Regions from separate parts of the Methylophaga marina genome, predicted to be linked through region 2. Evidence: riboswitches for the same ligand, from Rfam matches in the RefSeq annotation. Region 2 holds a riboswitch; each other region holds the start of a gene.
What was found. Region 2 has a riboswitch for cyclic di-GMP ahead of QUE24_RS02855 (VPLPA-CTERM sorting domain-containing protein). Riboswitches for the same ligand answer to the same signal wherever they lie in the genome.
Positions count from the first base shown of each region.

Region 1: linked by a shared signal. The riboswitch ahead of QUE24_RS12750 (hypothetical protein) and the one ahead of QUE24_RS02855 (VPLPA-CTERM sorting domain-containing protein) in region 2 are both predicted to bind cyclic di-GMP.
Region 3: linked by a shared signal. The riboswitch ahead of QUE24_RS11715 (hypothetical protein) and the one ahead of QUE24_RS02855 (VPLPA-CTERM sorting domain-containing protein) in region 2 are both predicted to bind cyclic di-GMP.

Region 1 covers NZ_AP027741.1:2,493,716-2,504,360, forward strand. The annotation lists gene rpiA (ribose-5-phosphate isomerase RpiA) at 1-678, shown strand, start outside; gene QUE24_RS12730 (peroxiredoxin) at 756-1,271, opposite strand; gene QUE24_RS12735 (Gfo/Idh/MocA family protein) at 1,433-2,440, shown strand; cyclic di-GMP riboswitch class I at 2,638-2,719, shown strand; gene QUE24_RS12740 (hypothetical protein) at 2,748-3,251, shown strand; gene QUE24_RS12745 (PEP-CTERM sorting domain-containing protein) at 3,355-4,107, opposite strand; cyclic di-GMP riboswitch class I at 4,133-4,222, opposite strand; cyclic di-GMP riboswitch class I at 4,592-4,674, shown strand; gene QUE24_RS12750 (hypothetical protein) at 4,701-5,219, shown strand; gene QUE24_RS12755 (PA0069 family radical SAM protein) at 5,313-6,371, opposite strand; gene QUE24_RS12760 (SIMPL domain-containing protein) at 6,371-7,090, opposite strand; partial or broken gene QUE24_RS12765 (alpha-L-glutamate ligase-like protein) at 7,146-8,137, opposite strand; gene QUE24_RS12770 (inactive transglutaminase family protein) at 8,134-9,645, opposite strand; gene QUE24_RS12775 (ATP-dependent zinc protease family protein) at 9,658-10,479, opposite strand; gene QUE24_RS15850 (class I SAM-dependent methyltransferase) at 10,574-10,645, opposite strand, start outside.
Region 2 covers NZ_AP027741.1:573,403-584,047, reverse strand. The annotation lists gene acpS (holo-ACP synthase) at 1-27, shown strand, start outside; gene cysM (cysteine synthase CysM) at 27-911, shown strand; gene QUE24_RS02870 (translocation/assembly module TamB domain-containing protein) at 914-2,980, shown strand; gene QUE24_RS02865 (YdbL family probable chaperone protein) at 2,990-3,598, shown strand; gene rlmD (23S rRNA (uracil(1939)-C(5))-methyltransferase RlmD) at 3,682-5,016, shown strand; cyclic di-GMP riboswitch class I at 5,244-5,322, shown strand; gene QUE24_RS02855 (VPLPA-CTERM sorting domain-containing protein) at 5,340-5,921, shown strand; gene QUE24_RS02850 (DNA alkylation repair protein) at 5,975-7,084, shown strand; gene QUE24_RS02845 (SulP family inorganic anion transporter) at 7,558-9,090, opposite strand; gene lexA (transcriptional repressor LexA) at 9,395-10,006, shown strand; gene QUE24_RS02835 (DNA polymerase Y family protein) at 10,010-10,645, shown strand, end outside.
Region 3 covers NZ_AP027741.1:2,270,317-2,280,961, reverse strand. The annotation lists gene QUE24_RS11725 (polysaccharide biosynthesis/export family protein) at 1-353, opposite strand, end outside; gene QUE24_RS11720 (hypothetical protein) at 481-996, opposite strand; cyclic di-GMP riboswitch class I at 1,029-1,108, opposite strand; gene QUE24_RS11715 (hypothetical protein) at 1,290-1,739, opposite strand; cyclic di-GMP riboswitch class I at 1,776-1,854, opposite strand; gene QUE24_RS11710 (hypothetical protein) at 2,059-2,508, opposite strand; cyclic di-GMP riboswitch class I at 2,544-2,626, opposite strand; gene QUE24_RS11705 (sugar transferase) at 2,858-2,974, opposite strand; gene QUE24_RS11700 (undecaprenyl-phosphate glucose phosphotransferase) at 2,947-4,266, opposite strand; gene QUE24_RS11695 (DHH family phosphoesterase) at 4,327-5,301, opposite strand; gene cysC (adenylyl-sulfate kinase) at 5,312-5,902, opposite strand; tRNA gene QUE24_RS11685 (tRNA-Leu) at 6,067-6,151, opposite strand; gene secG (preprotein translocase subunit SecG) at 6,175-6,504, opposite strand; gene tpiA (triose-phosphate isomerase) at 6,511-7,296, opposite strand; gene glmM (phosphoglucosamine mutase) at 7,417-8,763, opposite strand; gene folP (dihydropteroate synthase) at 8,756-9,595, opposite strand; gene ftsH (ATP-dependent zinc metalloprotease FtsH) at 9,614-10,645, opposite strand, start outside.

The DNA.
Region 1 (10,645 bases), 1.2 Mb from region 2:
GCTATTAATCCTAAACAACGAGTGGCACTGCATGCTGCCAATCTGGTTGAGCAGAATATGGTAGTTGGCTTAGGAACCGGTTCGACAGCTAACTTTTTCATTGAAGCGCTGGCTAAGCGTTGTAAGGCCGAAAAATTAAATATTCAAACTGTCAGTAGCTCTGCTATCAGTGCAGTCAAAGCACGTGAGGCGGGTTTACCTGTCGTATCGATAGCGGATCTTGATTCACTAGATATCTATGTTGATGGTGCAGATGAGGTCACGCCGGATCTCACCTTATTGAAAGGGCGCGGTCAGGATTTGGTGAATGAAAAGTTATTGGCCTCTGCGGCTGATCAGTTCTTTGTATTAGTAGATGAATCAAAACTGGTTGAACATATTGGAGATAATTTTCCTATTCCAGTTGAAGTGATGCCGCAAGCATGGCGTTTAGTGTTAACCCAGCTAAAACATCAGGGCGGAGAAGGGCAGCTCAGGCTAAATGCATCAGGTGATAATGTTGCTGTCACGGCAAGTGGTAGTCTGGTGCTGGATATGCAGTTTAAGGATATGGATAGTCTAGAATTGACGATGATTTTAGATACGATTCCCGGTATTGTTGAGCACGGAATTTTCAGTGATATCGCCTCCGCTATTTTTATTGGTGGAGAAAGTGAAGTAGAAGAACACTGGCGTTAAAACTATTTTTCATTGGCGTGATGACATGATGGTACATGGAGGAGTTGAGCTCCCCCATGTACTCAGAGTCTAAGACATTAGCCTTTTTTGAGTTCTTCCAGAATGGTTTCTGCTTTGGATTTACCAAACTCACCCGAGCCTTCAACACCAATATATGTCACTTCGCCATCTTTCAGAATGCAGGCAAAACGATAGCAGCGTACGCCCATGCCACCGGCCGTTAAGTCACGGTCTAAGCCCATAGCCTTGGTCAGTTCAGCACTACCATCAGCCAACATTCTAACTTTACCTTCATTGTTGACTTGTCTACCCCACGCCCCCATGACAAAGGCATCATTCACGGCCATACACCAGATTTCATCTGCTCCTGCTGCTTTGATGTCATCTGCAAGGCGTATAAAACCAGGTAAATGCTCCTCAGAGCAAAGCGGAGTAAATGCACCAGGTACACCAAAAAGAACGATGGTTTTGCCTTCTGTGAGTGATTGCACATTTTGTGGTTGAGGGTTAACAGGGCAGCCACTGCTTGCTGAAAAGTCTACACATTCTGAGAGTGTCGCCGCGGGAATTTTCTGTCCAACTTCGATTGTCATACTTGCTCCTTAATCCATTATTTTTATTTACAGGTTAACTAGCATAAGACAATCGCTATGAGATAAAAACACTATGAAACATGAGGTTTTATCAGTTTGGAATTGTGAAGGTGAGTCGATATGATGTTAGTAACTTACTCGAATCAAAAGGATATAAACACATGGCTGAAAAACAATTACGCTGGGGAATTTTAGGTGCTGCTCGTGTAAACGAAAAATTACTGCCCGCTATTGTTGAAGCAGCTAATGCGAAATTGGTCGCCATTGCTAGTCGTCGTCCTGGTGCTGCAGCAGAAGTTTTGCAAAAACTAGCGCCAGAACAAACTGAGGTAGAGACTTTGGACGATCCTGAAGCACTGCTTTCTCATTCACAGATCGATGCTATCTATTTACCCATGTCGAATGAAGAGCATGCGGAATGGGCTTTGAAAGCCATAAACCACGGTAAACACGTGTTGATTGAAAAACCGATGGCACTAACGGTGGCGGATATTGATGCGATTGAAGCAGCTGCGAAAGCAAACAATGTCACGGTGATGGAGGGCTTTATGTATATCTTCCATCCCCAACATGATTATGTAAAACAGTTGATTGATGATGGCAAGATTGGTGATGTGCGCACGATGAAAACGGCGTTTGCCTTTCCAATGAAACCCGCTCGACTGTATAGGATCAATCGCGATATAAACGATGGTGGTGGCGCCATGTGGGATATTGGTCCTTATGCTATTCATACAGCAAGACTATGGTTTGATAACGAGCCTGTTGCAGCCATGGCGATGGCCAAGCTCAATGACAGTGGAGCGGATGTCAGCTTGAGTGGTGTATTTGATTTTACGGATGGTAAGTTTGCTCATTTTGAAATGAGTTTTGAGCATGCCAGACGCAGCGAGTATGAAATCATCGGGACTAAAGGCGGTATTAAATGTCATACCGTTTGGCAACCGGAAACGGAAGAGGCCACAATTAGCTGGTGGAATGATGAGGAAGAACAAACCGTCTCTATTCCAAAGGCCAATCATTTCAATCTGGAAATAGAGCATTTCTCTGAGTGCATACTGCAAAATAAGGCTCCCAAGCTCACGATGACAGATGCAAGAAATAATTGTGCTGCTATTTGTGCTGCTCTGGCTTCAGTCCGACAATCAAAAAAAGTTGATATTGATTGAAAGTCAGCAACACTGATAGTCATAATTGATACAAACAAACGGATCTTTAAGTAGAAAAGCCGAAATGTGCACCCTTTAATTTGAGAACTATCAATGTTAGGGTAGAAGCAACAACAAACTAGTTGTTGTTGGTACCCGTTAGTAAGGTATTTATTTACATTCATAGCGGGTATGTTCGGCTCAACACGTTCGTGATGGGCTGTTATAGCCAAACTCGTCGTGAGGCGAGGACGGAAAGCTACAGATCTTGATGAAGAGCGAGATGGCTGGGCTGCATTGCTTTGTAACAAATCAAGGAGTATTTGATATGAAACAAGCGATGCTATTTGCAATTGCTTTATTTACCACAGTGTCAGCCCATGCTGCGACACTCACCATCAATCCAACAGGTTCAACTAATGCCACACAGACCACATCAGTAGACACTGGAAGTACAGTGTTAGGTAGTGGAACCGTCACTAACGGTGACGAGCCATGGAGTTCAACTTACGATGTGACCACAACAGAAGATACCTCAACCATTATTGAGTGGTCATTTAATCCTGTAGCCGCACTGACAGAAGCCACTATTTCTTTTGATAATGGGGTTGATCCGGTTCAGTTGTTTGATATTTCAGGTGATTTCAGATTTACAGGTTTGATTTACGCAGGCACAGTTGCCTCTGTTAACCTGCTTAATGGTAACAGAAACACCTTTAAATATGACGTATCACTGCAATCAGTTTCTGAAGTGCCTGTTCCTGCAGCATTTTTTCTTTTAGCCCCAGCCCTGTTAGGGTTCCTTGGTCTACGTAGAAAAAACGTGCTTTAGCTCGGGAAATTTAAATTTTCTGAGACACTTCAATTATCTGACAAGATATTGAGTATTGTGAAAAAGCCGTGGTAAAGAACCACGGCTTTTTTATTGCTGGATATTATTTCGCTTTACGGCGCAGGCCGATAAAGCCTAACAGAGCAGGAGCAAACATTAATAATGCACCAGGAACAGGAACTGCAGATGGTACATCAACTTCTTCAATTCCAGCATAAAGCACACTTTGCTGGCTGTAGTTATAAAAACCGAAAGCCCCATTACTGAATGCACCAGTAATACTTAACTCTTTTATACCATTGACAAAGACTTCAACTAAAGAGGATGTAAAGGTAATATCAAAGTCATATGTTGTATTATCCAGCCAACCTGTATCGCCCAAGTTAGTTGCACGGGCTAATTCGGTCACATTTTTGCTTGGATCATGAGACCAAGCACCAGAGTTATCACCCAATACGTCCCTGACCTGTGAGATGGCCAGTCCTTTTTGACCAGCACCGTAATAGGTCTGATCTCCTTGTTTCCAGTCGATGAGTAAATAATCAGCAGATGAGTTGGTTAGATCGTTATTGTTATAACCTAAGACAAACCCGATATAATCATCGTCAGCAGTCGTCTTTACTGTTATCTGACCTGATAATGCCGTGCCCTGGCTATTTTTATTGTTGTGAAAGACGGTTGGAGTACCGTTGATTCCTTGTTGAACAGCATTATTACCCGACTGTAATACCCAGTTACCGTTACCATTTGCCTTCCATGAAGACAAATCAACGGGCTGAGGTGCAGCCATAGCTGTTGTGGATATTGCTCCAAGAATGAAGCCACCCAAGAGAAGGTTTTGTAACGTTTTTTTCATGCCATTTTCCTTATTCGCAAAGTGAAAATGCAACTCAGCCATCTCATTTTTATTAGTAGAATTGAGACCTGTAGCTTTCCGTGCTTGGCTCACACCAAGGTTGGCTTTGAAATTGAGCGCTGGGTTTTACCAGCAAGGAAATTCTAACCCAACCAGACGCGATAGAAAATAACGTGTTTTGTATTTTCTTTACAAAAGTTAACTTTTGTAAAGTGACATGCGTTCGCTGCTATCTAGCGATAACGCAATGAAGCTGATAGTGCAACTCCATATTCCCGGTGTATAGAAAGTCTCATTGTTAATTCTTGCAATAATTCACAACCAGTTCACAGTTTTTTTGTGATCATTATCACGCGATCAAGCAAATGCTGTGCGTTACATCCCAGATTTAACTAACTGGTGTGGTTCTGAAATTCAGTGATTTGTACCATCGATTCATCTGAAATAGTTCAGATGGTCACATCATTAGTTATTTGTGATGTGTTTTTTATAAAGCCAAACTCGTCGTGAGGCGGGGTCGGAAAGCCACGGATCTCTAATGTAATTGGAGATGGCCGGGTTGCATTGCTTCATAGATTAAATAGGAATTTATTATGAAAAAAGCGATGCTATTTGCTGTAGCTCTTTTGTTTTCGGTTGGTGTTAATGCCGCTACGTTAAATTTGACTGGAATTGGTTCATCAGGTGCTTCTCAAAGCGTTGATGTAAACAACAACAGTACAGTTTTAGCAGGTGGTACTGTAGGTGAATCAAGCAGTTGGTCTTCAGGCTTCGATTTAACCTCAGACACTGATACTGCAGTAAAGGTTGAATGGTCATTTAACCCATTTACTGCTCTTGATAGTGCAGTACTTGTATTCAGTGAAATCACAGGTCCATCAGGTGGTTACACTGGTAGTACACAGTACTTCAACATCACTGGCGACTTTAGCTTTACAGCATTTTTAACTGCTGGTGTGTACTACGCTGTTGATATTATCGACGCTACATCTAGTATTTTGAAATATGATGTATCAGTATCTGCAGTACCTGTACCAGCTGCATTATTTTTATTCGCACCAGCCTTATTAGGATTATTGGGCATGCGTAGAAAAACTGCAGTAGCAGCATAAAACTTGAAATCAAAAATCAAGTTAACAATTGTTAGTTAGATTGAAAGGGGAACTTCGGTTCCCCTTTTTTATGTTTAATAAAGATGCTCTTTTCTAAAACAAATCCATTTGCTTTGATGGTTTGTGAAATAAGTCGGTTCGTAGAACCAATGAAGATTGGTTTTTGGGGTATTTCTTGACCGCGACGTTGAATCGTTTTTTGATCATATCTGCATAGAACCCCTGACCTTCAAGTCTAAAACCAAATCGTGGGTCATTGGTTTTGCCATTCCTGGAGTCTTTAATGCGATTCATGACATGTTCAGCCTTATCTGGATAATGACTGTGTAACCAATCATTGAAGAGGGGGCTGACTTCTCTTGGTAATCTCACAAAAATATAGTCAATATTGCTAGCGCCTGCTTTTGCAGAAGCATCAATAATCGCTTCTAACTCTGTATCTGTAAGAACAGGAATGACAGGGGCAATCAGAACAGAAACAGGGATGCCATTACCCTTTAATGTGCTAATCGTTTGCAGGCGTCTTTGTGGACTGCTGGCTCTTGGCTCAAGTTTTCTGGCAAGTGTTTTATCCAAGGTCGTGATAGACAATTGCACATGTACCAGTTGTTTTTCTGCAAGTTGTTTAAGTATGTCGATATCACGTTCTATCATAGATGACTTTGTGACAATATTAACTGGATGGCTAAATTCGAGCATCACCTTGAATATCTGTCGTGTGATTTTATGATCACGTTCTATTGGCTGATAAGGATCAGTGTTAGCGCCAAGAGATAGTATTGAGCACTGGTAATTCTTTGCCATTAACTCATGCCGAAGTAAGTCAGCAGCGTTGGGTTTTACCGTGAGTTTTGTTTCAAAATCCAGGCCTGGAGACAATCCCAGATAAGCGTGGGTAGGTCTGGCGTAACAATAAATGCAGCCATGCTCACAGCCACGGTAAGGGTTAATCGTTTGCTGAAATGGTAGATCAGGTGATTGGTTTCGACTGATAATTTTACGAGGTGTTTCTTCACTTACCTCTGTCGAAAGAGGACTGACTTCACTATGAAACCAGCCATCATCAACCTCAGTGCGTTGAAACTCATTAAAACGACCATCGATGTTATTTACTGAGCCACGGCCCTTGTGTCGTTTATTGTGTTCTGACATTAATCAGATAAGTAATACTCTATGGTAGAAACAACGCGTACCTTTTTTATTTGTGGATTATTGTTGTCGCGTGAACTGATGCTGAATTGGCCTTGGCGCGCCTTACGAATTTTACCCAAGGTGCTGTCTGAGTCTTGAGCAAATTTTTCTGCCACTTCTCGGGCTTTACGTGTCGCTTCTTCAATCATCTGAGGCTTAATTGAATTAAGACGTGTAAATAAATACTCTGGTTGAGCCGCGTAATTATTGCCAGTTAACACAATGCCTTGCTTGCCAAGTTCAGAGAGTTGCCCCATCACTTCTCTGACGGTGTCAATGGCCTCTGAATATACAGTGACGGTCTGTACAGCCGTATATCGAAATTCAGCACGTTGATTGCCACCATATTGCTGTGCAGATTTGTCGGTGATGGCTGGCGCGCTGATGGTGACATCATCACGTTTTATACCTTGTTGGGTCAGAAACGAAATAATGGTGTTGGTATTGCTATCAACATCATTGTATAAGCCTTGTAAATTATTACTTGCCAGAGTGAACTGGATTGGCCAGATGACGATATCTGCAGTGAACTCTTGTTCAGCTAGCCCTTTTACTGTAACTGTTCGTTCGTATTCTTTATATTCGATTGCAGCATTAGATAGAAACCAACCCAGGGTACTAAGACCGAGAAATAAAGCGACACCAAGAATCAGACTACTGCTTTTATTGACCGATGACATAAGTCACTCCTATAGCAAACGCATGAATGTCCCAGCAGTGTAAAACAATTGTTGATTATGATCGACGAGAAAAATGCTCTTTTGAAAACGCGATGCGTTGTTCAAGCGTCATTTTCTTCACATTGGTTAAAGATTCAATTTTCTTGAGTCGTGGCAGTAAACCCACACCATTAGCCACTTGTATACTCAAACCGGGACGGGCGTTTAGTTCAAGTAGCATAGGGCCTTTTTTCTATCCAAAACGATATCAGTACCTAAATAACCCAAGCCCGACATTTCATAACAGGATGCAGCCAGGTGCAGTAATTGATCCCAATGTGGCACCTGAAGATCAAGCAGGTTTCTACCTGTGTCAGGATGCAGCATAACGGGGCGGTCAAATTGAACAGCACGCACCGCACTACCATTACCAATATCCAAACCCACACCGACAGCACCCTGATGAAGGTTCGCCTTACCGTTAGAATCAGATGTGGATAAGCGCATCATGGCCATCACAGGAAAGCCTTTGAAGACAATCACCCGTGTGTCAGGCACACCTTCGAATGTATATCCATTAAAGCAATCATCGAACTGAATCAGCGCTTCAATGATGGCGACATCAGTTCGACCACCCAGCGAAAATAGTCCCGCCAGGATATTAGAGACATGACGCTCAAGGTCGGCGAGCTTAAGAATTTGCCCATTTGCTTTGTGGTATCCGAAATCATCTGACCCCGTCACCACCAAAATACCTTTACCTCCTGAACCATGTGCCGGTTTAATACAAAAACCTGCAGTATTTTTAATAATATCGAGCAGATCATCGACCTGGTGTTGTTCTGTGATAGTGCCTATGAGGTCCGGCGCATTAACTCCCGCTTCCAGAACGATTTCTTTTGTTTGTAATTTATCATCAACAAGCGGGTAGAGACGTCTTGGGTTGTAACGGCTTATGTAAGCAATATTTCGTTCGTTCATACCAAGCACACCAATCTTGGCTAGCTTGTTTGGGTGAACGTACCGAGACTTGACCTCTTTCAGCCAATTCAGCACATTCAGGCTCATAGGTGATCCTCGGTTAAAGGTTTAAAGCGTTTTAATTCGAGCAAGCGATAACCGGTGTAATTACCTGCCATCAATACCAGTCCCATTAAAATCAGCTGGATGCCGAGGAAATTGAAGGTCAAATGACGAATTAATTCGTTATTCATTGCTAAGTAGGCTAGTACAGCTACTAACAAAGAGCCTCCACCTTGAATAACTACCTGATGTGGACCTTCTTCTTCCCATAAAACTGACATCCGTTCAATGGTCCATGCCAGAATGATCATCGGGAAGAACGTCACTTTCATACCTTCTGTTAAGCCAAGCTTATAGGCAAGAATGGAGAATATCGCAATGATACCTATCACCATGATGATAACCGCGGATATTCGGGCGACGAGCAGCAGGTTGAGATAGGAAAGATAAGAGCGAATCAACAAGCCTGTACCCACGATCAGTAAGAAACCGACTAAGCCCGTTACAAGACTTGTTTGAATAAAGGCCAAGGCAATCAAAACCGGCATAAACGTACCGGATGTCTTTAAGCCCACCAGAATTCGCATTAAGACAACCACTAAAACACCAACAGGTATTAATAAAATACCTTTAAACAGTGCTTGTTCCTCAAGTGGTAGGGTATAGAGTGAAAAATTTATCAAAGCTTCATCAGCAAACTTCTGATTCAAGGCGACACCAAACGGGAGCTCTTGCTGAATCATAGAGAAAGTGACGTGTGAATTGGTTCCGCCAATCAGTTCAAGAACGGGTCCTGAATGATATTCCCAGAGTAAGACATTTTCAGGCCTGCCTTGCTCACCTGTTTCCGGGTTGAACAATTGATAGTCACTGTCATCAAATACCTGAATATAGGTGACTAACTCTTGTCTGCGACGACCGTCTTCAAGAAATAGTGCATGTACTTGGCGAGCAGGTACACCAGCTTGTTGCAGTAATTGAACAATCCACTGCGTTTGCGGTTTCAACTGAGCTAAGAGTTCAGCGTTTTGTGATTGATTTTTAAACTCCTGAATCAATTCTCTAGCAAGAGTGTATGGCGTGGAGGAACGCTCTTGTGCTCGATCAAGGAGTTGATTAGCGGATGTCGCGTAAGGCTCTTTTTCTATGCTGACTTTTAACGCCGGTGGCTGGCTGGGTTCTGGCGGAACAGCGTAAGGGTCTAACAACATATCCACTTTGTAATAGAGGGCTTGTTCGCCTGTAGCTTGCCGGATTGACCATTCGGCGCGCTGACCGCCGTTTTCACGTTTAGTGTAAGACAAGCCATAGCCGGGGCTGGCAGTTTGTTGGCTTAGTTGCGTAAAGCCGGGTTGTGTTCCAGGTATGGCAAGTGATGCCAGCACTTCTTTATCTTGAGCATCAAACTCAACCTTGGCTTCGATAGACCAGGTTTGACGCTGCTCTCCCGGAAGCCAGGGAATATCAAAGGTGTAATGTCTATGTAAGGTTAATCCCAGGCCTGTGACAATCAGTAAGCCCACTATCAGATAAAATGCTTTACGAGATGTCATGGCCTGATTTCCTTATTTTTTCTTACTTTTACTGACTGAAGGTGCTTGCGGCTGGTTTTTAACAATTTCAGGTTTGGGTTGATTATTGTCTTTTGCCACATCTACCACAGCTACATCACGTAAGAACTCACGTCCCAACAGGATAGGGTAGGTCATATGGGTGCGGTCATTTAATGTAAATTCAGCTACTTCGGTCATCTTACCCAAGCGTACAGTTAGTGAGGCTACTGGACGTTTGTCGAGTGTATCTGTCGAGGCCTGACGGATTTTGACGTAACGCACTAAGGGAGCTTCAATTTCAAAGCTATCGTCACCATCATCTGGTGCTAAACGGAAACGTACCCAGTTCTTGCCATCTTTCTCAAAGGGAGTGATATCCAGCGCACTGATAGATGATGTGGTAGCGCCGGTATCGACACGAGCCTCGTAAACACGATTGATAGCCTCAATCCACAGCCATTCTGTTTTACCGACTACTAGTTTATTACCGATATTGTTTGTATTTACCGCAGCAGGTTTGGGGCAAAGTGGGGGAGCAGCATCACCTTTGTGTTGTTTGACGATGACAGTATCCAGTTTGCCTTCAATCACATCAAAACGTCCATCAAACTGACGTTGTGCTTTACTGATCTTTTGCAGTTCATCAGCTTGTACTGTCTCTTGCTTGTTCAAACTTTCACATTGCTGCTGAATTTGTTGAATGAGGCGAGATTCGGTCTCTTGCAGAGATTGAGCTAACTCAGTAGATGAGACAGGAGGTGTTTGTGGACCCTGTTGAATACAGGCGCTTAAAAATACAGTAGAAGAAGCAATCAGAACTAATAGTTTAGACATAATAACCTTGTAAGGATAATTGATTGGATTCACTAAAAAATAGCGGCTATTGTAGCAGAGACAATACGCTTGATAAGCAGCGTATTAAAAATTCTTATGTATTTTCACGTTTCGCTAATAAATGAATGTATCGGCCCATATCACGATAAACCGGCATGCGACAATA
Region 2 (10,645 bases):
TATGTTGTGTTAATGGAAGCAAATTGATGAAATCTTACCCGACGATTGAAGCCTTTATTGGCCGCACGCCGCTTGTCAGATTACAGCGTATTCCCGGCGAGTCGAGTAATACCATTCTGGTGAAGCTGGAAGGCAATAATCCTGCTGGCTCGGTTAAAGACCGACCTGTGGTGAGTATGATTCAACAAGCGCAGTTACGGGGTGATATCATGCCCGGCGACACCTTGATCGAAGCGACCAGTGGCAATACGGGTATTGCTTTGGCGATGGTCACGGCGATATTAGGGTATCGAATGATTCTGATTATGCCGGAAAACAGTAGTGCTGAACGTCGTGCTTCAATGAAAGCGTATGGTGCCGAACTTGTTCTGACAGATGGTATGGAGTCCGCAAGGGATCTGGCCTTACAAATGCAGAAAGAGGGCAAAGGCAAGGTGCTAAATCAATTTGGAAACTTTGATAATCCTCTGGCCCATTATGAATCTACGGGGCCTGAAATATGGGCTGATACCGAGGGCGAAGTTACCCACTTCGTGAGTTCAATGGGCACGACCGGCACAATTATGGGGACATCGCGTTATTTAAAAGAACAAAAACCAGCGATTCAAGTGGTGGGTGTGCAGCCGGCAGAGGGCGCCAGTATTCCGGGTATTCGCCGTTGGCCGCAGGCTTATTTACCTGAGATTTTCGAGCCAGAGCGCATTGATATAACAATAGATGTCACTCAAGATGAAGCTGAAAGCATGATGCGACGACTGGCCGCTGAAGAAGGTATTTTTGCCGGAGTGTCATCGGGTGGTGCATTAGCTGCAGCTATGAAGGTCTCTGAGCAGGTAGAAAATGCGGTGATTGTCAGTATCGTCTGTGATCGTGGCGATCGTTACATCTCAACAGGCGTTTTCCCTGCCTGATAATGAGCTATCTGACGCCAAAGTCAGTTTTCTTATGGCTATGTTTATGGTCATTCCCGGTATTCGCTATTAATACGATTCAAATTAGTAGTGAACATAGCTGGGCAGAAAAATTTGATGCGAAAGAGCTGAAGACCTATGTCCAACTTACTTCTGATGGTCTGAAGCTATCAGGGACCGCTGCTCAAATCACCTTAGCTGAACCACTGAATCAATTACGCAATGTGACATTTGAGTGTACAAAAGCAGCTTGGTTAACGGATGCCTTTCATTGTCAGTCAGGTAGTTTACAGTTTTCTCATCCTGAGCTGGGGCAGCAACAAATCCAATTTAGTCTCGATGTCAGTACCGAAGGTGAACAATATCATATCCAGCTAAAAAATCTGAGACTGGATGGTGGTACGGTAAGCCTTGATATTAGTCTTGATGAACAGCGTTGGGACGTGAATATTGATGCTCAGAATATTCCCTTATCAGCACTACAGAAATGGCTACCTCAATTTTTGGATAAACAATACATTGATGTGGTCAACAACTGGCAGCCTCAAGGTCAGATATCTGTTCAAGCACGTTTTGATGGAAACTTGCTGGGAGTATCGTCAGCCACCGCAAAGTGGCAATTCACTGATTTGGGTTTTAGTAATACGACGGCAAGTCAGGTGGCGGAAAATGTGACAATGCAAGGAGATGTCGCCTTAAATAATACGGACAATACCTGGGATATTGTTGCTGCATCTTCATTCACTGCAGGCCAGGTTTATAGTGATCCTGTCTTTGTCGATTTATCTACTTCTGCCATTGAGTTAAGCATTGAAGGCAAGTATGAATCAGGCTTAAATCACTGGACCTTAGCGGATATCAAGTTAACGCAACCAGAACAATTTACTTTAGAGGCCACTGCTGAAATAACAGATAATATGCCGACTAAGGTTGAAGCGAATGTGACTGTAAAAACGCTATCACCGTTTTATTCCACATGGCTAAAGCCTTTTATGGTGGGCACTGCCGCAGCTGATTTACAATTGTCAGGTCAGGTTTCATCCTCAATAAGTTGGTCTGACAAGCAGCATCAGCTGAGTGCCACGTTGAATAACGTCAGTGTGGTGGATAGTGAGCAGCGTTACAAGGCGGATAAGCTGAATGGTGAACTGGTTTGGACCAATAGTGATAAGCCTTTAAATGGTTATTTATCCTGGCAGCAAGCCAAACTGTATGCTGTCGATATTGGTGCCGGCAGTCTGCATACGCAAACTGTGAAAAATGGCTTTAAGTTAGTAGAAGAAACGACGATTCCCGTATTGGATGGAGAGCTACAAATAAATCAGCTGAGTTTGCAGCAACAAGAAGATAAACAGATAACCTGGTCATTTGACGGCTTGTTGTTACCGATATCCATGGAGAGTTTAACGCAGGCACTGGACTGGCCGACAATGCATGGTAAGTTATCGGGCGTTATTCCTCATGTGCGATACCAATCTCAGCAATTAACTATCGATGGGGCATTACAAGTTAAAGTCTTCGATGGTACGACAGTCATTCGCGACTTGCGTTTGACGGATCCTCTTGGCGTATTACCACAACTGTATGCCAATATTGATATCACAGAGTTAGATTTAGCACTGTTAACCAAAACGTTTGATGTGGGAAAAATTACAGGTCGTGTGTCCGGAGCTGTTCATAACTTACGATTGTCTGATTGGAAACCGGTCCAGTTTGATGCCACATTAGAAACGTCTGAAGATAATCCGGGAAAACGTGTTATCAGTCAGCGTGCCGTAGATAATTTAACGCAGGTTGGCGGTGGTGCAACAGGCATGATATCCAGAAGTTTTTTACGTTTTTTTGATGACTTTTCTTACAAACGTTTAGGACTGTCTTGTTATTTACGAAATGATGTCTGTGAAATGGCTGGCATCGAAGATGCTGATCAGGGGTACTATATTGTGAAAGGTGGTGGCGGTTTACCACCATGGATTGATGTGATTGGTTATACACGAAGAGTGGACTGGGCAGATTTATTAGAGCGTATCAAAGCGGTACAAAATAGTTCTGGACCGATAATTGAGTAAGGAGAGGTTATGCAAATCATGAAATGGTTAACGGGGACGGTGTCGGGATTAATGTTGGTCTCGTGCGTGACTATAAATATCTACTTCCCAGCAGCGGCAGCTGAAAAAGCGGCAGATAGAATTATTGAAGATGTATGGGGACCAGATACAAACCCCGCTGATACGATTAAATCTGATGATCAGGATAAGCAGTCTTCAGTATCAGATGCCAAGTTGCCACTGGCAATGTCGATATTGAACTGGATGGTACCGAAAGCTGAAGCGGCGGGCGCGGATATTAATATCAATTCACCCGCTATCAATGCATTACAGTCGAATATGAAATCACGCCATGAAAGCCTGAAGCTTTTCTATAATAGTGGCGCAATAGGTTTAACTGATGATGGTTTTATTACATTGCGTGATGCTAAGTCGGTACCGTTAAAAGACCGTAATCAGTTAAACAGCTTGATTGCCGCTGAAAATAATGATCGTAAAGCGTTATATGCTGAAATCGCCAGAGCCAATGGTCATCCAGAATGGCAGAATGATATCCAGCAAACATTTGCACAACGTTGGATTAGTAATGCTGCTAATGGCTGGTGGTATCAACAAGGCGGCAGCTGGAAACAAAAATAATTACATCAGATTGATTATAATAACGATATCCAGTGGTGTGAAAACACCACTGGATTTTTATTTTTCAGAGATAAGAGATAACAATGGCAAGACGTAGCCGCAGACAAAGAATACCGCAAGAGCTTGTGACAGCAGAGATTGAGTCATTATCACATGATGGCAGGGGAATTGCTCGCATCGAAGGCAAAACTGTTTTTGTAGATGGCGCATTAGCCGGAGAAAAAGTGAACTTTCAATATAGTCGGGTTCATAAAAAATATGATGAAGCGCGCACGGTAGAAGTCTTGTCTGCTGCTGATGATCGGGTAGAGGCAAAATGTCAGCATTTTAGTATTTGTGGCGGCTGTAGTTTGATGCATATGTCACCTGAAGCACAGTTGGCTCATAAACAGGCCACATTGGCTGAACACTTTACTCATTTTGGTAACTTAAGCCCTGAACAGTGGTTGGAACCTTTAACCGGTCCATTATGGGGATATCGTCGTAAAGCACGCCTCGGCGTTAAATACGTCGCTAAAAAAGAACAAGTTTTAGTGGGCTTTAGGGAAAAGTCATCGCCGTACATTGCCATGCTTGAACAATGTGAAGTGTTAGATCCACGTGTGGGTCATCGTTTAACGGATTTAGCTTCATTAATTGGTGGATTGGAAGCCTATAACCGCATCGCTCAGATTGAAGTGGCAATGGATGATGAACATGTCGCATTGGTGTTTCGTAATCTGGATGAATTATCCGAGACTGATAAAAATGCATTGATTAGCTTTGGACAAAACAATAATTTATGGATTTATCAGCAACCAGGTGGGCCGGATACCGTGTCTTTATTATGGCCTGAGTCTGCTCAGCTTAGTTACGCACCAGAGCCGGGGTTGAACTTACAGTTTGACCCGAGTGACTTTACGCAGGTGAATGCGGGTATTAACGAAAAAATGATTCAAAGGGCCATGACGCTGCTGGATGTTCAGGATGGAGATCGTATTCTTGATTTGTTCTGCGGGCTCGGCAACTTTACTTTGCCTTTAGCTAAACGGGTGACAGAGGTCGTTGGCGTTGAAGGTGATGCTGCACTGGTACAACACGCAAAAAATAATGCCGCACTTAATGCCTTATCTAATGCCGAGTTTGAGCAAGCGGATCTCACCCAAACAGAATTGAAAGATTATCCTTGGGCACAAAAAGGGTTTAATAAGATTTTACTGGATCCTCCCAGAAGTGGGGCATTTGAAGTGTTGCATCAATTAGCTGCGTTAGGTGCTGAGCGATTGGTATATGTCTCATGTAATCCTGCAACGCTAGCACGTGATGCTGGCGAACTGGTGAACCAGCATGGCTACATTATGGAATCGGCAGGCATTATGGATATGTTCCCACATACCACCCATGTCGAGTCTATTGCTGTATTTGTAAAAAAACGTTAAAAAAGATTAAAAACTGTACCAAAGTACAATTGTTCCGACATAGATATCCTCATATTATGCAATCGTCCGGAATAAGTTGAGTCGGACTTATTTATCCGTTAACAGTGAAGTTATCGGACAAGTAGAGTCGTAATAAGCTGATTTATTTTACTTTTTAGTACCAAAGTACAATTGTTTGGCACATTACAACTCACTAATATCTATCTTGCAGATAGTGATTGCATAATAAACAGATAAGCCAACCTTGGTGTGAGCCATGTGACGGAAAGCCACGGGTCTTTTTTTAAAGATGGCCGGGCTGCATAGTAAACAAGGATAATTCTATGAAATTTTACAAATCGGCTATTTTAGTAGCTGCTATGTTGCTAGGTTTTTCAAGTGTTGCTTCAGCAACATTTTTCCATGGTCACCACCACCATCATGGTGGTTGTGGGGACGATTCATCTTTATGTGATAACCCTGAAACATACTCAGAAACATTTACTGCCTCAGTATCGAACTATTATGAGTTTGGTTATATGGATTTCGATGCTATCACTGACCCTGCAGATTTAGACATTACATCTGCCACACTAAAAATTTCGACAAATGCAAATGGTTGGTGGGATGATTTATATGCTTATACTGATAACTGGTATGGTACTGGTTTGAGCTACTTAGGTTCTCTGGATGGCGGTGTTGAAATGTTCAGCCTAAGCTCAGACTTATTTGACGAAATCCTTGCTGGCATCTCATTCAAGGCTTGGTTTTCAAAATGGAGCGAAGACGTTTTCTGGGCTGAGTTAACAGTGAATGGCGAATATTGCCCACCTGTTAGCGAAGTACCTGTTCCTGCTGCTGTATGGTTACTAGGTTCTGGTTTGATGGGTATGACAGCAATGCGCAGACGTAAAAAAACTGCCTAAGCTAAGACAGAATACCGTATGATAAAAGCCGCGATTCCATCGCGGCTTTTTTTATGGCTGAACAACTCAAAAATAAACTTCATATTCCTGCAGTGAAGGAAATCGGCTCTCTGATTCATTCAGTGTGGCCTGATTTTGCTGTAACGGATTTTATTGAGACTGCATCTCTCAAACTAGATGAGCTGGAGCTCAAGGCGCGTGCAGATTATCTTGCGAAGAGTTTGCATGTTTATCTACCTCACGATTATGTTGATGCAATAAATATCTTATTAGAGGCGGCTGAGTCTCTTAGAGATGAACATTTTTCTGGGTGGGCACATTACCTAGCCTGGCCATTAATTGATTATGTTGCTTTATATGGTCTGGAGCATCGCAACGTTTCTTTTGCTGCACTCGAAAAACTCACTTCATTATTTACAGCTGAGTTTGCTATTCGTTTTTTTCTGAAGGCTCACTTTGATGAAACCTATCAGCAAATGCTGTTATGGGCTGAACATGATGATGAACATGTACGAAGATTAGCTTCTGAAGGCATTCGCCCGCGTTTACCCTGGGCACCGCAACTCGCTGAACTACGTCATGATCCCGCTCTTATATGGCCGCTTCTTGAGAAGTTAAAAAGTGATTCGAGTCTATATGTGAGACGGTCTGTGGCTAATAACATCAATGATATGAGTAAAGATCATCCTCAAATGGTTATTGATGTCTGTTCTCAATGGCAAAAAAATGCTTCTGATAATACGAGTTGGGTGATTCGCCATGCGATGAGAAGTCTCGTTAAACAAGGTATAACAGATGTCTATCCGCTTTTAGGTTTTAGTCACTCGGTTAACATTGAACAAGCACAGCTTCGGCTTTCTCAGTCAGTATTACAGCTTGGAGAAACACTCGTGCTGGAATTGGGAATGCTGAGCAAACAGATTCAATACCTTGTATTAGATTACAAAATTCGCTTTGTTGGTGCGGGAGGGAAAATAAGCAGAGAAAAAGTATTTAAATGGAAAAATATTCATTTAAGTGAAGGACAATATCTTCAGTTGGAAAAACGACATAGCTTGAAGAAGATTTCGACAAGACAATATTACCCGGGCACACATGAGGTTGAGTGTTTATTAAACGGCCAGTGTGTTGCCCGGGCAAGTTTTGAGTTATTGATGCCTTAACTGGATTAGGACATGATTAGGCCGTAAGCAACAAGTGCTAGCCATGCAACAGACATCACGCAGATTAATGCGGCAAAGTTATCGTGAATATAGTGTTCGATTTTTTCCATAATAGTTCTCCCCTCTGAAAATAGTCTGCTGTCTAAACAGCGTGAGGTTATTATTTATCTACTGTGGATATCGGGCATTGACCTAGATCAAAAATCAATCACTTGCTGAATCGATGCTAATTTATAGGCATAAAAAAAGCCAGTCTAAGACTGGCCTTTTAATAATACGCTGATTGGCTTAGTTGTGATAAAGGCCGTAAGCAATGAGTAGCAGCCAAAATGCAGTAAAGCCCAGAATAATATGTGGAAACTTTTCTATCAGCAATTTATCGATTTTTTTAACATGTTTTTTTCTCGTAGTTCAATAGGTTATACAATTTTAAACTTATTATTATGGCGCTAAAGATAGCAGTTATTTGGCTTTTATGCCAGCTTGTCATCAGCAATATGATAATGCGGATCTTCCATCACATTGACTTCAATCAGATCCGCTGCATTGTTCAGTAATTGTTTACATTCTTCACTTAAATGCCTTAAATGCAGTGTTTTCCCAGCTTTGATATAACGATCTGCCAACGAATCAATAGCTTCAATAGCGGAATGGTCATAAACCCGCGAGTTTTTGAAATCTAGAATGACGTCATCCGCATCATCATTTTTCGGATCAAATAAATCATTAAAGTTACGCACCGAACTAAAGAATAACGGTCCGTTTAACTCATGAACAATAGAGCCTTGTTCATTTTTATAACTTTTCAGATAGATATGTTTGGCATGTTGCCAAGCGAAAACCAACGCAGACATGATGATACCGGTAATCACGGCGATAGCCAGATCAGTAAAGACAGTAATCACGGCGACGGAAATACCGATAATGGCATCCGGTAATGGAATACGGCCCAGTAAGCGAAAACTCGCCCATTCGAAGGTACCCAGTACCACCATAAACATCACGCCCGTTAAAGCCGCAATAGGGATGATTTCAATCAGTGGTGATGCAAATAAAATAAAACAAAGTAAGAATAAGGCTGCCGAGATACCAGATAATCTACCGCGTCCACCCGAGTTAATATTGATCATACTTTGACCAATCATGGCACAACCGCCCATGCCGCCAAAAAAGCCTGTTACGGTGTTAGCTACACCTTGACCAATACATTCTTTATTTGGGCGGCCTGTTGTTTCTGTGATTTCATCAATGAGAGTGAGGGTTAGTAAGGACTCTGTTAAACCAATAAACGCTAAGATAAAGGAGTAGGGCGCGATAATCAGTAATGTTTCCAGATTGAAGGGAACCATCGGAATACTGAACTCTGGAAGACCGCCGGCAATAGAAGCAATATCACCTACATTACGAATATCAAGATGCAGGCCAATTGCCACTAGAGTAACGACAATAATAGCGGCCAAAGAGGATGGGAAAGCTTTAGTTAACTTAGGCAAGAAATAGCTAATCGCCATGGTTAAAGCGACCAGACCTAACATCCACCATAATGGCTCACCTGATAGCCATTGTTCCTCACCATTTTCACCAGTGACTTTAAAGGCTTTGAGTTGGGCCAGAAAGATGACCATGGCCAGACCATTTACAAACCCCAACATAACCGGAAGTGGGACAATACGAATAAATTTACCCAACCGGAATACCCCAGCCAGGATTTGCAGAATGCCCATTAACACGACAGTGGCAAATAAATATTCCACACCGTGTTGTGCCACCAATGCCACCATAACAACCGCTAACGCGCCTGTCGCACCTGAAATCATACCTGGCCGGCCACCAATCGCCGCGGTGATAAGTCCGACAAGAAATGCGGCATATAAACCGACTAAAGGCTCAACACCAGCCACAAAGGCAAAAGCCACCGCTTCTGGCACAAGCGCTAAGGCAACAGTCAGTCCAGATAACACATCATTCTTTATGTTTTGTGGGCGTTTCAGTAACAGATTAAACATAGGATCCCTTTATAAACCAAACCGAGCTATGACTCATACACACCATGCATAGCAAGGTGCTAGCAGTAATTTATTTTGATTTTGACTGAGTCATGAGAGGTAAGCCTTCGATGGGAAAGGCTTGAAAAGGCGACAATTATCGCTGAAACACGGCATTAAGTCTAGTTATCCCTTGAATTTACTCCTTTAATAACAAAGATATAAGCTCGCCTTGTTCATGTGGATATGATTAAAAATAATACTTGCTGAAATGGAATAAATTCTCTATATTTTCTCTTCTCAATATTTTCTCTAAAAGGAAGAGATGATGCTGACCGAACGTGAACAAGATACATTGAATTTTATTCGTCAATACATAGATGAACAGGGACGTTCACCGCTGGTTTCTGAGATTGCCAAGGGCTTAGGGATAAAGTCTCAAGGCACAACCCATCGTTATATCCAGGCATTGGTGGATGCCGGACTTCTAGAGCGACATGTCGGAAGAACACGAGGACTGCACTTAACCGAGCAGCCTGACCCTGCTCCGCTGACATCCGTCACTTTGCCAGTAAAAGGAAAAATCGCCGCTGGCCGCTTAGTGGAAGCCATTGCTGATGAGTCTGAAATTGATTTGAGCGATATGTTTACTGGAAAGGGACGGTTTGTACTGAAAGTAAACGGTGACTCGATGATTGATAAGGCCATTATGTCGGGCGATTATGTCGTGGTGCAATCCCAGCCAACAGCACGTCATGGCGATATTGTTGTTGCTTTGGTGGATGGGTTTGATGCCACCCTGAAAACGCTGTTAATTAATAACGATGGCACCGTGACATTAATGCCTGCTAATGCTAATTATGAACCTGTCACCTTGCCTGCCAGTCGTGTACGGGTCCAAGGTGTAGTGGTCGGTCAGTTACGTACCTATCCTTAAATAATGACTATTGATGCCTTATCACCATGGCCACGCATGATCGCCTTAGTGGATATGGATTGTTTTTTTGCCCAAGTAGAGCAGATGGATAATGCTGATTGGTTCAAAAAGCCGGTAGCCGTAACCAATGGTCTTCAGGGAACGACGATTATTACCTGTTCCTATGAAGCCAGAGCATTTGGCGTACATACCGGAATGCGTTTGAAACAGGCCAGACAGTTATGTCCTGGCCTGATCCATGCGCCTTCACGGCCATATCGCTATGCTGAGTTATCAACACGCATCATGGAAGGCTTAATCGACATTACGCCGGATGTGGAAGTGTTCAGCGTAGACGAAGCTTTTTTGGATTTGACGCGTTGTCAGACTTTATACAAAGGCGCAATGAATATTGCTTATCTCATTAAGAGAAGAGTCTGGCAGGTTTCAGGTTTACGCTGTTCTGTTGGAGTGAGTGGAGACAAAACTACAGCTAAATTCGCTGCCAAAAAGGAAAAGCCTGATGGCATGACCGTGATTCATCCGGAAGAGGCTGCTGACGTGCTGGCTCCCGAACCTGTCACGGCGCTGAGTGGGATTAATAAGGGGATTGGTCGTTTTTTAGCGCATTATGGAGTGGAACGCTGTGGTGAAATGAAA
Region 3 (10,645 bases), 1.4 Mb from region 2:
TTCATTACAAACGAACCTGGATTTAGGACTTTGCCTAGAATGTGTACCCTATTACCTTCAACGCTAGTAACAGAGACTGTGACAACAGGATCAGCTAAGTATTCACTGAGTTTTTTGGTTAATTCTTCTTCGACGTCAGCTACTGTTTTATCTTTAGCAACAATTTCACCGGCTAGTGGGAAAGTAATAATACCGTCTGGCAGCACGACGGCTTGTTTTTGTAACGCTTCCTCATTCCATACTGAAATATCTAGAATATCGCCCGAATTTAATAGATAACGCTGGTCTGCAAAGACGCTTGAGGAAAATAGGGAAGTGAGAATCAAAAAGAAGAAAATGAAGCGTTTTGACATGAGGGAAAATCCTTATCTATAAATGACATTCAAATTTGATATTAACACTCTATTTTTCAAAAAAAAGGGAGCTTTTGCTCCCTTTCAATTTGTCACAGTAACTTACTGTTAATATAAATCTTAATTCTTATGCAGCAACTGCTGATTTTCTTCTAAGCCCTAAGAAACCTAGTAAAGCTGGGGCAAACAAGAATAATGCTGCTGGTACTGGTACTGCAGATACTGATACTTTGTATTCTAGCTTACTACCGCTGGCATCGAATATATCGAGGGCATACACTTTGCCTTGTTCTAAGAAAGCTATGAAGCTAGTGTTACCAATGATATCTATCGTTGTGTAAGCTCCACCAAATAGACCAAAACCCAAGGTAGCAGATTCCAGATTGGCTTGAGGCTCAAATGACCATTCAATTTTGACAGGTGTATTAGCATCGACTGATTTTATATTGTATTGTGAGTACCATCTATCTTTACCAACTCCACCAAGCTCCTTAACTTCTCCCGAACCTGATACTGTTGAACCAGATGCAGTATCAACAACTTGCGTAGCTAAAAAAGAATCCTCTGTAGACAAATTCAACGTTGCGGCATTGACGCCGACAGAGAATGTAAAAGCAAAAATAAATAGCATCACTTTTTTCATTATATTTTTCCTTATGTATAAGCAAAAATTAGCAATGCAACCCAGCCATCTCCTGCATTGAAGACCTGTGGCTTTCCGCCCTCACCTCACGATGAGTTTGGCTTATTAATTATCACGTCAATCGTATGATAATCGCTTATCTGACTTTTTCTAGTTGATTAAATAATACGAAACTTTTTCAATTGAAGTCTATTGTACCTTAGTACAACTTTATATGTCAGAAGCAAAAACCAATTACCCCATTAATACAAAAAAGGGAGCATAAGCTCCCTTTTTTATTAAAACTGTTATTTCTATGCTGCAACAGCAGTTTTTCTACGCATACCTAAAAAGCCTAATAAAGCTGGGGCAAATAGGAATAATGCTGCTGGCACAGGCACTGCAGAAACACCAAATGACATATTACCGGTAGTAGGCAACACATCAAAAGATACAGTATAAATACCTGATACAAGATTCAAGATTGTTGTAAAATCAGGGGCTATAGCAAAGATCTCAGAACCAATTGTCAATGTTCCTGAGGTAAATTTTGACGTTGGAGAGAAATCAAAATCAATCGCTGCTGGACCATCGCCAATCACTTCAAGTGAAAATGTAGTAGTAGTGTCACCAAATGAAGCACTTACAGCACTTGTACCGTTATCAAAGATAGTAGCACTATCTGTTGTTGATAAATTATATGTGGCAGCGTTAGCAGCAACAGAGAACATTAGAGCTACTACAAATAGCATCGCTTTTTTCATAAATAAATTTCCTTACACATAAATTGAAAAAACAAGCAATGCAGCCCAGCCATCTTTGCTTTAAAGATCTGTGGCTTTCCGACCCCGCCTCACGACGAGTTTGGCTTTAATCAATTATTAAATTACTAATTTAATAATTACCTATCTGACTTTTTCAGATGATTTCATATTACGAGTAAGGTTTGGTTGCTGTCTATTGTACCTTGGTACAATGTGCCTAATTAGTTTTAATTTTCAAGATTATAGGATATTAAAATTAGCATTATGCCAATAAAAAAGGGAGCCTATGCTCCCTTTTTTATTTTTGTGTAGCTCTTACTTACGCTGCAACAGCATTTTTTCTACGCATACCTAAGAAACCTAATAAGGCAGGGGCAAACAAGAATAATGCAGCTGGAACAGGTACAGCTGAAACACCAAATGACATGTTTCCTAATGCAGGAGTAATATCAAATGTGACACTGTAGATACCAGCAGCTAGGTTCAGAATTGTTGTAAAATCTGGAGTCACTGCAAACACTTCCGTGCCAATTGTTAAAGTCCCTGCAGAAAACTTGCTAGCAGGCGAGAAATCAAAATCGATTGCTGCTGGACCATCACCAATCACTTCCAATGAGAAAGTGGTATTAGTATCACCAAATGCAGCACTAACAGCGCTCGTACCACTATCGAAAATAGTAGCACTGTCTGAAGTTGTTAAGTTGAATGTCGCCGCGTTGGCAGCAACAGAGAACATCATAGCTACGACAAATAGCATCGCTTTTTTCATAATAAACTTCCTTATGCATAAGTTGAAAAAACAAGCAATGCAACCCAGCCATCTTTAAAAGTTTTAAAGATCTGTGGCTTTCCGACCCCGCCTCACAGCGAGTTTGGCTTTAATTACACAACATCTAACCCGCTGACGTTGTGTAAGATCATATGATTATGATCTTGCTACAAAGCCATCACCGTTGATGTCTATTGTTCTGATTGCTATTGAAAATAATGACGATAACGAGTGTTATCTAACATCAATGATTGATGCTTCTATTTCAATAGAGTTATATAATACCGTGTCTCACGGCAGGCAACAAGTTTATTTTCCTAAGTAAAACTACTGATACGCAATATGGAATTCAATAGGCGTTTTTACCCACAAACCCTTTGAATATCGTCAAGAAAATAATCTCAATATCTAATAACAATGACCAGTTCTGGATATATTTTAAATCGTAATGCACACGACCCTGCATTTTGTCCAAGGTATCAGTTTCCCCCTAAAGCCATTTATCTGGGCTAAGCCCGTAATACCTGGTTTGACTTTATGTCTCAACATATACCCTTGAATCTGAGCGCGGTATTGTTCGTTATGTGCTACAGCATGAGGCCGTGGGCCTACAATCGACATGCTCCCGCCTAATGAATTAAAGAATTGTGGCAACTCATCCAATGATGTTCTTCTCAAAAAACCGCCAAATGGCGTGATACGGCTATCATTCTTTTGTGCCTGTGTGACGGTATCTCCATCTTCTGTTACGGTCATCGTACGGAATTTCCATACCTTAATTTTTTCACCGTCCATGCCGTAGCGAGTTTGCTTGAAAAACACAGGCCCTTTCGATGTCAATTTAACCCCTGCGGCAATCACCATCATAGGAATAGCAATCATCATCAGGATAAGGCTGCTTAGGATAATATCTTCCAGCCGTTTAAGGATACTGTCGATACCAGCAAAAGGGGTTTCATAGACTGAAATAGCGGTGATTCCCTGGTAATCGACCCATCGGGAATTAAGCAAGTTAAATGTGAATAAGTCAGGAACAAGATACACAGAAGCCGTACTATCGGCTAATAGCTCAGTAATATGTCTGATTCTATGCTCAGCAGACATAGCCAAGGTGATGTAAACAGTATCAACCTTCCCTGCCTTACAATCTTCAATGAGTTGATTGAAATCACCTACTTTCTTATTTGTGACGACCAGATTAGGTTCTGTTTCTACCCGTTTTTGTGAACGATCATCATAGTATCCAACCAGTCTGAACCCAGACCAATCCATTTCGTTGAATGCACGTTCCAAACGCTTACCTAACGTTGTCTCACCGACAATGGCTACATTTCTGGTATTAACACCACGAGCTCGAAGTATGGCCAATGACGTTCTTACAATGGCATGCCAGGAAATTAACTCTATTGGTGTCAGTAAAAACCATAAGAAAACAAAACTATCGAGGTAGGTACCAGAATGAATAAAGAAAATATCAATCATGACCAGAATGAAAACGCTGGTAAACCATGAAAACATGACGGCAGAGACTTCTTCCCTTAACGCCGTACCCCGCCACGAGCGGTAGGCATCCTGTGACTCAGCAAAGAAATTAAACAATACAATTGCGAACAAAAGACTCCAGATATAAAGTACATCCCAGGTCGCATGGAAAATATCGAATAAAGCTAAAAACGTTAGCAGGATAATACCGCTATCAATCAGTCTTGATATGGCATTAATTTTTGCGTCGTATTGTCTGATCCTGCCCTGAGCCATCTGTGCTAATTTATCCTATCGTTTTTTAGTCTTTTGATTATAAGTATAAATGACTTTGTATTAGTTGATATTGCTACTGTAATAGTCCTCAACAGTAGAAATTAGTCTTGCAAGCTCTGCTTCTTGTAATAAGTTTATGCCTGCTGCTGCTTTTCTGCCGCCGCCTGTGTCGAACTGACCTGCAATAAAGTCTGCTCCTTCTTGACGTATTTTAGGAGCTCTAATACTAACGACATAAGCCCCTGAATCAGGTATTTCAGTAAGAATTAAATGTGCTCGAGAAGGAAACTGGTTACTCAAGTAGTTGCTGAAGGTGCCACTAATACGTCTCGCCCATTTATCATCAGGTAAGGTAATAACCCCTACCATATCACTCTCATAACTTAGTTTTTGCTGTTTAGCTTGAGACAAATCTGAATTATAGCCAGAATCCAGAGTCTCCATTATCTCTGTACTATCATTAATAAAATCCAAAGGTGATGAATAGTTTACACATTGTCTATAGAGTTCATCAGGTGCAAAAAACAAATCATCTAGACTCGCACCATAGCCATTGTAATTAATATGCTGCCCTAAGGTTTTAAGTTTGATTGCCTGGGTTTCAGTGAGGTGTAGTTCCTTTGCATACTCCTCGGCAACATTAGATAGATTATCACCAAAAGCTGCCGTGATTGCCCAGAGCTCATAGGCATGATTGAGGTGCTCATTGACAATTAAAGCTGTGCATTTATTGGGATGCATATCAATCAATGCCTCTAAACGAGGATGACTGATTTGATCGCCGGGGTTGTGGTGATCGGCATAAAAGACATCAACATTATTTGATAACAAATTTAATAATGCATCATGATTTTTCTGCATTGATATGTCTAAAACAGTGACTTTTGATGCTTTTTCAACATCTACCCTGCTCAGTAATTTTATATCTCGCTTAACACCTGTAATCAGTTCTGCCTTACTCGGGTTGGCCAGTCTTAATTGAACTAAGGCACATATACCGTCAGCATCGCCATTAAAAACATCAAAGTTGGTCATGGATTTGATTTTAAATTATCTCGTTTTGTTTTAGATAGGTAATCACTCTCGCCACACACTCATCCACATTGAGTTCAGCAGTGTTTAGCGTCACTTCTGCGGAGACTGGCGCTTCATATTCTGAATCTATACCTGTGAAATTTTTTATCTGTCCACTTCTTGCCTTTTTATATAAGCCTTTTGGATCACGTTGTTCACAAGTACTCAGTGGGGTGGATATATAGACTTCAACAAATTCTTTCTCTTCAACGAGATCTCGAACCAGTTTTCTATCACTGCGGAAAGGCGAAATGAAAGCACTCATGACAATGAGACCAGCATCAGCAAATAGCTTTGCCATTTCACCGATACGTCTGATGTTTTCAACACGGTCTGCGTCAGAAAACCCAAGATCTTTATTTAAGCCGTGTCTGACGTTGTCACCATCAAGTAAATAAGTGTGATGTCCTAGCTCAAATAGCTTTTGTTCCACAGCATCTGCAACCGTTGATTTGCCTGCGCCACTGAGCCCTGTAAACCATAAAATACATGGCTTTTGTTTTTTTTGTTTTGATCGGTCTAACTTTTCTACTTTATGTTTATGCCAGACGATGTTGTTCATAGTAAAAAAAACGTCCTTATCTGAGTAAGTAAATAATCTATTGAAATAGATATTACCGACTTCAGCAATTATTCCTAGTCTTATTAATGTAAAAGTTAATTATTTCTTTGTCTTGACAAAGTTATCAGGCAAAAAAAGCCTGACACAAGTCAGGCGTTTTAATTTGGTACCGACGGCCGGAGTCGAACCGGCACACCCGAAGGCACTACCCCCTCAAGATAGCGTGTCTACCAATTCCACCACGTCGGCAAGGGTAATCAAGGTTGCGTATTCTACGGTAATTCAGGCAAATCTGCAGGTGTTTTATCGACTTTTTGTTCTGTTGTAGGCACAGACTCTGTCACACTTTTCGCTTTTCCTGGTGTATCGACTGAAAAATAGGCTAATGTCAGGCTGGTGATAAAGAAGATTGTTGCCAGCACAGCACTCGCACGACTTAAAAATGAAGCCGAGCCTTGGCTGCCAAACAAGCTGCCTGAGGCACCACCACCGCCACCACCGAATGCAGCGCCTGCATCAGCGCCTTTACCGTGCTGAATCAGAACAAATCCAATCAGCATAAGACAGGCAATAATATGAACTGTGAGAATAATCGCGTGCATGTGTTGTTAACCTAATTTTAAAACTGCGGCCTGACATATTTTAACAAACTCATCGGCATCAAGCGATCCACCGCCGACGAGCCCACCGTCAATGTCAGGTTGTAGAAACAATGGCGCAGCATTATTACCTTTTATGCTGCCTCCGTAAAGTATTCTTATATTTTCTGCTATCTGTTTATCGTGTTTTGCTACACGTTGACGCATAAAGCTATGTACGTCTTGCGCCCACTCTGGCGTGGCTGAGCGTCCTGTACCAATAGCCCATACAGGTTCATAGGCTAAGACGGTATGCGCTAAACCTTCAACACCTTGATGCGCAATCACGGTGTCGAGTAATCGCAATACAACTTCTTCTGTGCGACCGACCGCATGCTCGTCTGGACTTTCACCAATACATATGATGGGGGTGATACCAGCCCTGACTGCCATTTCATATTTCTCAGCGATAATACGATCTAACAGACATTGGTCTAAATCTAACTCAGCATATAAACAACGTCTCTCTGAGTGCCCTATCAGCACATACTGGCAACCAAAATCAGCCAGCATACTTGCCGAAATTTCTCCGGTGTAAGCACCTTTTTCAAATTGAGATAGATTTTGTGTACCCCACGCCAGGTCTGTTCCTGAAAGAGCTGACTGCACCTGGCCCAGATAAACGGCAGGAGGAAATAATGCGACTTCTATATCGGAGAATGTATCGGCTTTTGAAAGTATTCCCTCAAGTAGTGCTTTGTTACTCTCACTAGAGCCGTTCATTTTCCAGTTGCCAGCGACTAGTGGTTTACGCACCTAAGACTCTCTCTGAATATAAAATGAAACATCAGACTACATACCCACCATGAATAATGCAATGTATGAAATGTGACAAGGATTGTCTCGTTGAGCCATCAGAGCCAACAGACATAGAAATTAATTTTTCAGTACCTGTTCTATAACCGATGCCAGTTCTTCTGCTAGTTGTTTAGTCAATGTCGCATCAATGCCCTCCACCATCACTCTGATCACAGGCTCCGTTCCAGATGCTCTGAGTAATACGCGTCCCTCATCACCCAATCTTTTTTCTACAGATCTAATGGCGTTATTGATATCTGCATTACTGCTGATATCGATCATTTTATCTACCCTGACATTGATTAAATGCTGTGGATATTTTGTAACGACTGAGCGTAGATCATGCAGGCTATTATTGGTTTGCTGAATTTCGGCGACAACTTGAAGCGCTGCCACAATGCCATCACCAGTCGAGGTTTTATCTAAACAAATAATATGGCCTGAGGCTTCACCACCAAGCAGGCCGCCTACCTGTTGTAGTTTTTCCATCACATAGCGATCACCCACTTTGGCTCTGTGAAGTGACATATCAAATTTTGCCAAGGCATGCTCTAAGCCCAGGTTAGACATCTGCGTACCGACCACGTCAGGCATGCTCGCACCCAAACGCTGCCTTGCTCTGGCGATAATAAATAAGAGCTCATCACCATCAACAATTTCACCACGATGATCAACCATGATAATGCGATCACCATCGCCATCTAGTGCCAGCCCCAAATCTGCTTTGTTTTCTAGTACCGCTTGCTGTAATAGCCGAGGTTCAGTTGAGCCACAATTTAAATTGATATTAAAGCCATCAGGTTCAGCGCCCATCACAATGACGTCAGCACCTAACTCTTTGAAGACATCTGGTGCAACGTGATAAGTAGCACCATGAGCACAATCAACCACGATTTTGAGTCCATGCAGATCCACGCCACTTGGTATGGTGCTCTTACAAAACTCAATATAACGACCCGCTGCGTCACCAATCCGATGAGCTTTACCTAAGCGAGTAGAATCAACCGTTTTTAAAGGTTGCTCCAACATGGCTTCAATTTCCAGCTCTATCGCATCAGGTAGTTTTGTACCTTGGGCAGAGAAAAACTTAATGCCGTTATCGTGATAAGGGTTGTGGGAGGCGCTGATGACGATACCAGCTTGTGCATGAAATGTACGAGTCAGGTAAGCGACAGCAGGTGTCGGCATAGGTCCTAATAAATAAATATCAACACCCGCGGCAGATAAACCTGCTTGCAAGGCAGACTCAAACATATAACCTGAAATGCGGGTATCTTTACCAATAATGACGCGACTATTACGCTCTTTGGCCAGAACACGGCCAACTGCCCAGCCCAGCTTTAATACAAAGTCTGGCGTAACAGCACCATCACCGACACGACCACGGATTCCATCCGTACCAAAATAACGTCTTTGTTTAGTCAAAATCTTCTACCTGCATTACAGCCTGACTCAGTTTTACGGCTTGATAGGTTTCTTTTACATCATGAGTTCTAATGAGCTTTGCTCCTTGCCATGTGGCAATCGAAGCCAGCGACAAACTTCCTGCCAATCGCTCATCTACCGATACTTTCAACATGTCGCCGATAATAGATTTACGGGAAACCCCGACGAGCACTGGATATGGTAAATCCGTCAGTACAGACAAGTGCTTCATTAATCGAAGATTGTGACGGGCACGTTTACCAAAACCAAACCCAGGATCAAGCATGATATGTTCTGCTTTGATACCTGCTTTTAGACAAGTATCTACACGTTCCAGTAAGAATGTTTTTACTTCTGTCACCACATCATCGTAGTGTGGTTCTTGCTGCATAGTTTGAGGAGTGCCCTGCATATGCATCAGGCAGACGGGGACATTTAATTCCACTGCAGCTTCGAGTGCACCTTCCATGCGTAAGGCATTAACATCATTGATAAGACCCGCGCCCGCTTTGACTGCTGCTGTCATCACGCCAGGCTTCATAGTATCAATGGAAATGGGGATATCGAATTCAGCACTTATCATTTCGATGACAGGCGCGACGCGTTCGATTTCTTCCTGCTCAGCCACGATATCTGAACCAGGTCGCGTGGACTCACCACCAATGTCCAAGATATCAGCACCGTCTGAAATTAACTTTTCAGCTTGTTTTAAAGCAGCATCGCGATCAAAAAATTTGCCACCGTCAGAAAATGAATCTGGAGTGACATTAATGATGCCCATAATACGAGGAACGGACAAGTCCAAGGACTTGCCCGCACAGTCAAAAATCACGTGATAACTTCCTGATATTTAGTGTAACTGATCAGCTGGTTTGCCAGATGGCGTTTCGGACGAATCAGATTCAGTATCACCTGATGCTGGTGGAGGTGAAGAACGGTCAGTCCAGTCTTTAGGTTCACCGGGTTCACGACCTTCCATGATGGCATCGATCTGATCACTATCGATGGTTTCATACTTCATCAATAGTTTTGACATGGTATGTAATTTATCCATGTTATCAATCAACAATTGTTTTGCACGCTCATAGTTACGATTGATGACGCGTCTGACGTCTTCATCAATCTGTTTAGCTGTCAGATCAGACACGGCTTTATGTTGAGTAACACTTCGGCCCAAGAAGACTTCGCCTTCATCTTCACCATAAGACAAAGGCCCCATATTGTCAGACAAGCCCCATTTGGTAACCATGTTGTGAGCCAACTCTGTAGCCCGTTGAATATCGTTCGATGCACCAGTAGTTACTGCTTCTTCACCAAAAATAAGTTCTTCGGCTAAACGACCACCATACAGACTTGAGATTTGGCTTTCCAAAGTCTGCTTACTGTAACTGTACTTATCTTCCGTCGGTAAGAACATAGTCACACCAAGAGCCCTACCTCTCGGAATGATGCTGACTTTATAAACAGGATCATGTCCAGGCACTAAACGACCAATAATGGCATGGCCGGCTTCATGATAAGCCGTCAATTCTTTCTCTTTCTCGTTCATGACCATGGAGCGACGTTCTGCACCCATCATGATTTTATCTTTGGCGAGTTCGAGCTGTTCCATGCCAACCAGACGTTTGTTACCACGAGCAGCGAACAATGCCGCTTCGTTTACAAGGTTAGCTAAGTCAGCACCTGAAAAGCCGGGTGTACCACGAGCAATCACTCTTGCATCCACATCATCTGATGCTGGGACTTTTCGCAGGTGGACGTTAAGAATTTGTTCACGACCACGGATATCAGGGAGTGGTACGACAACTTGACGATCGAAACGACCTGGGCGTAATAGTGCAGGGTCAAGTACGTCAGGACGGTTCGTTGCAGCAATAACAAT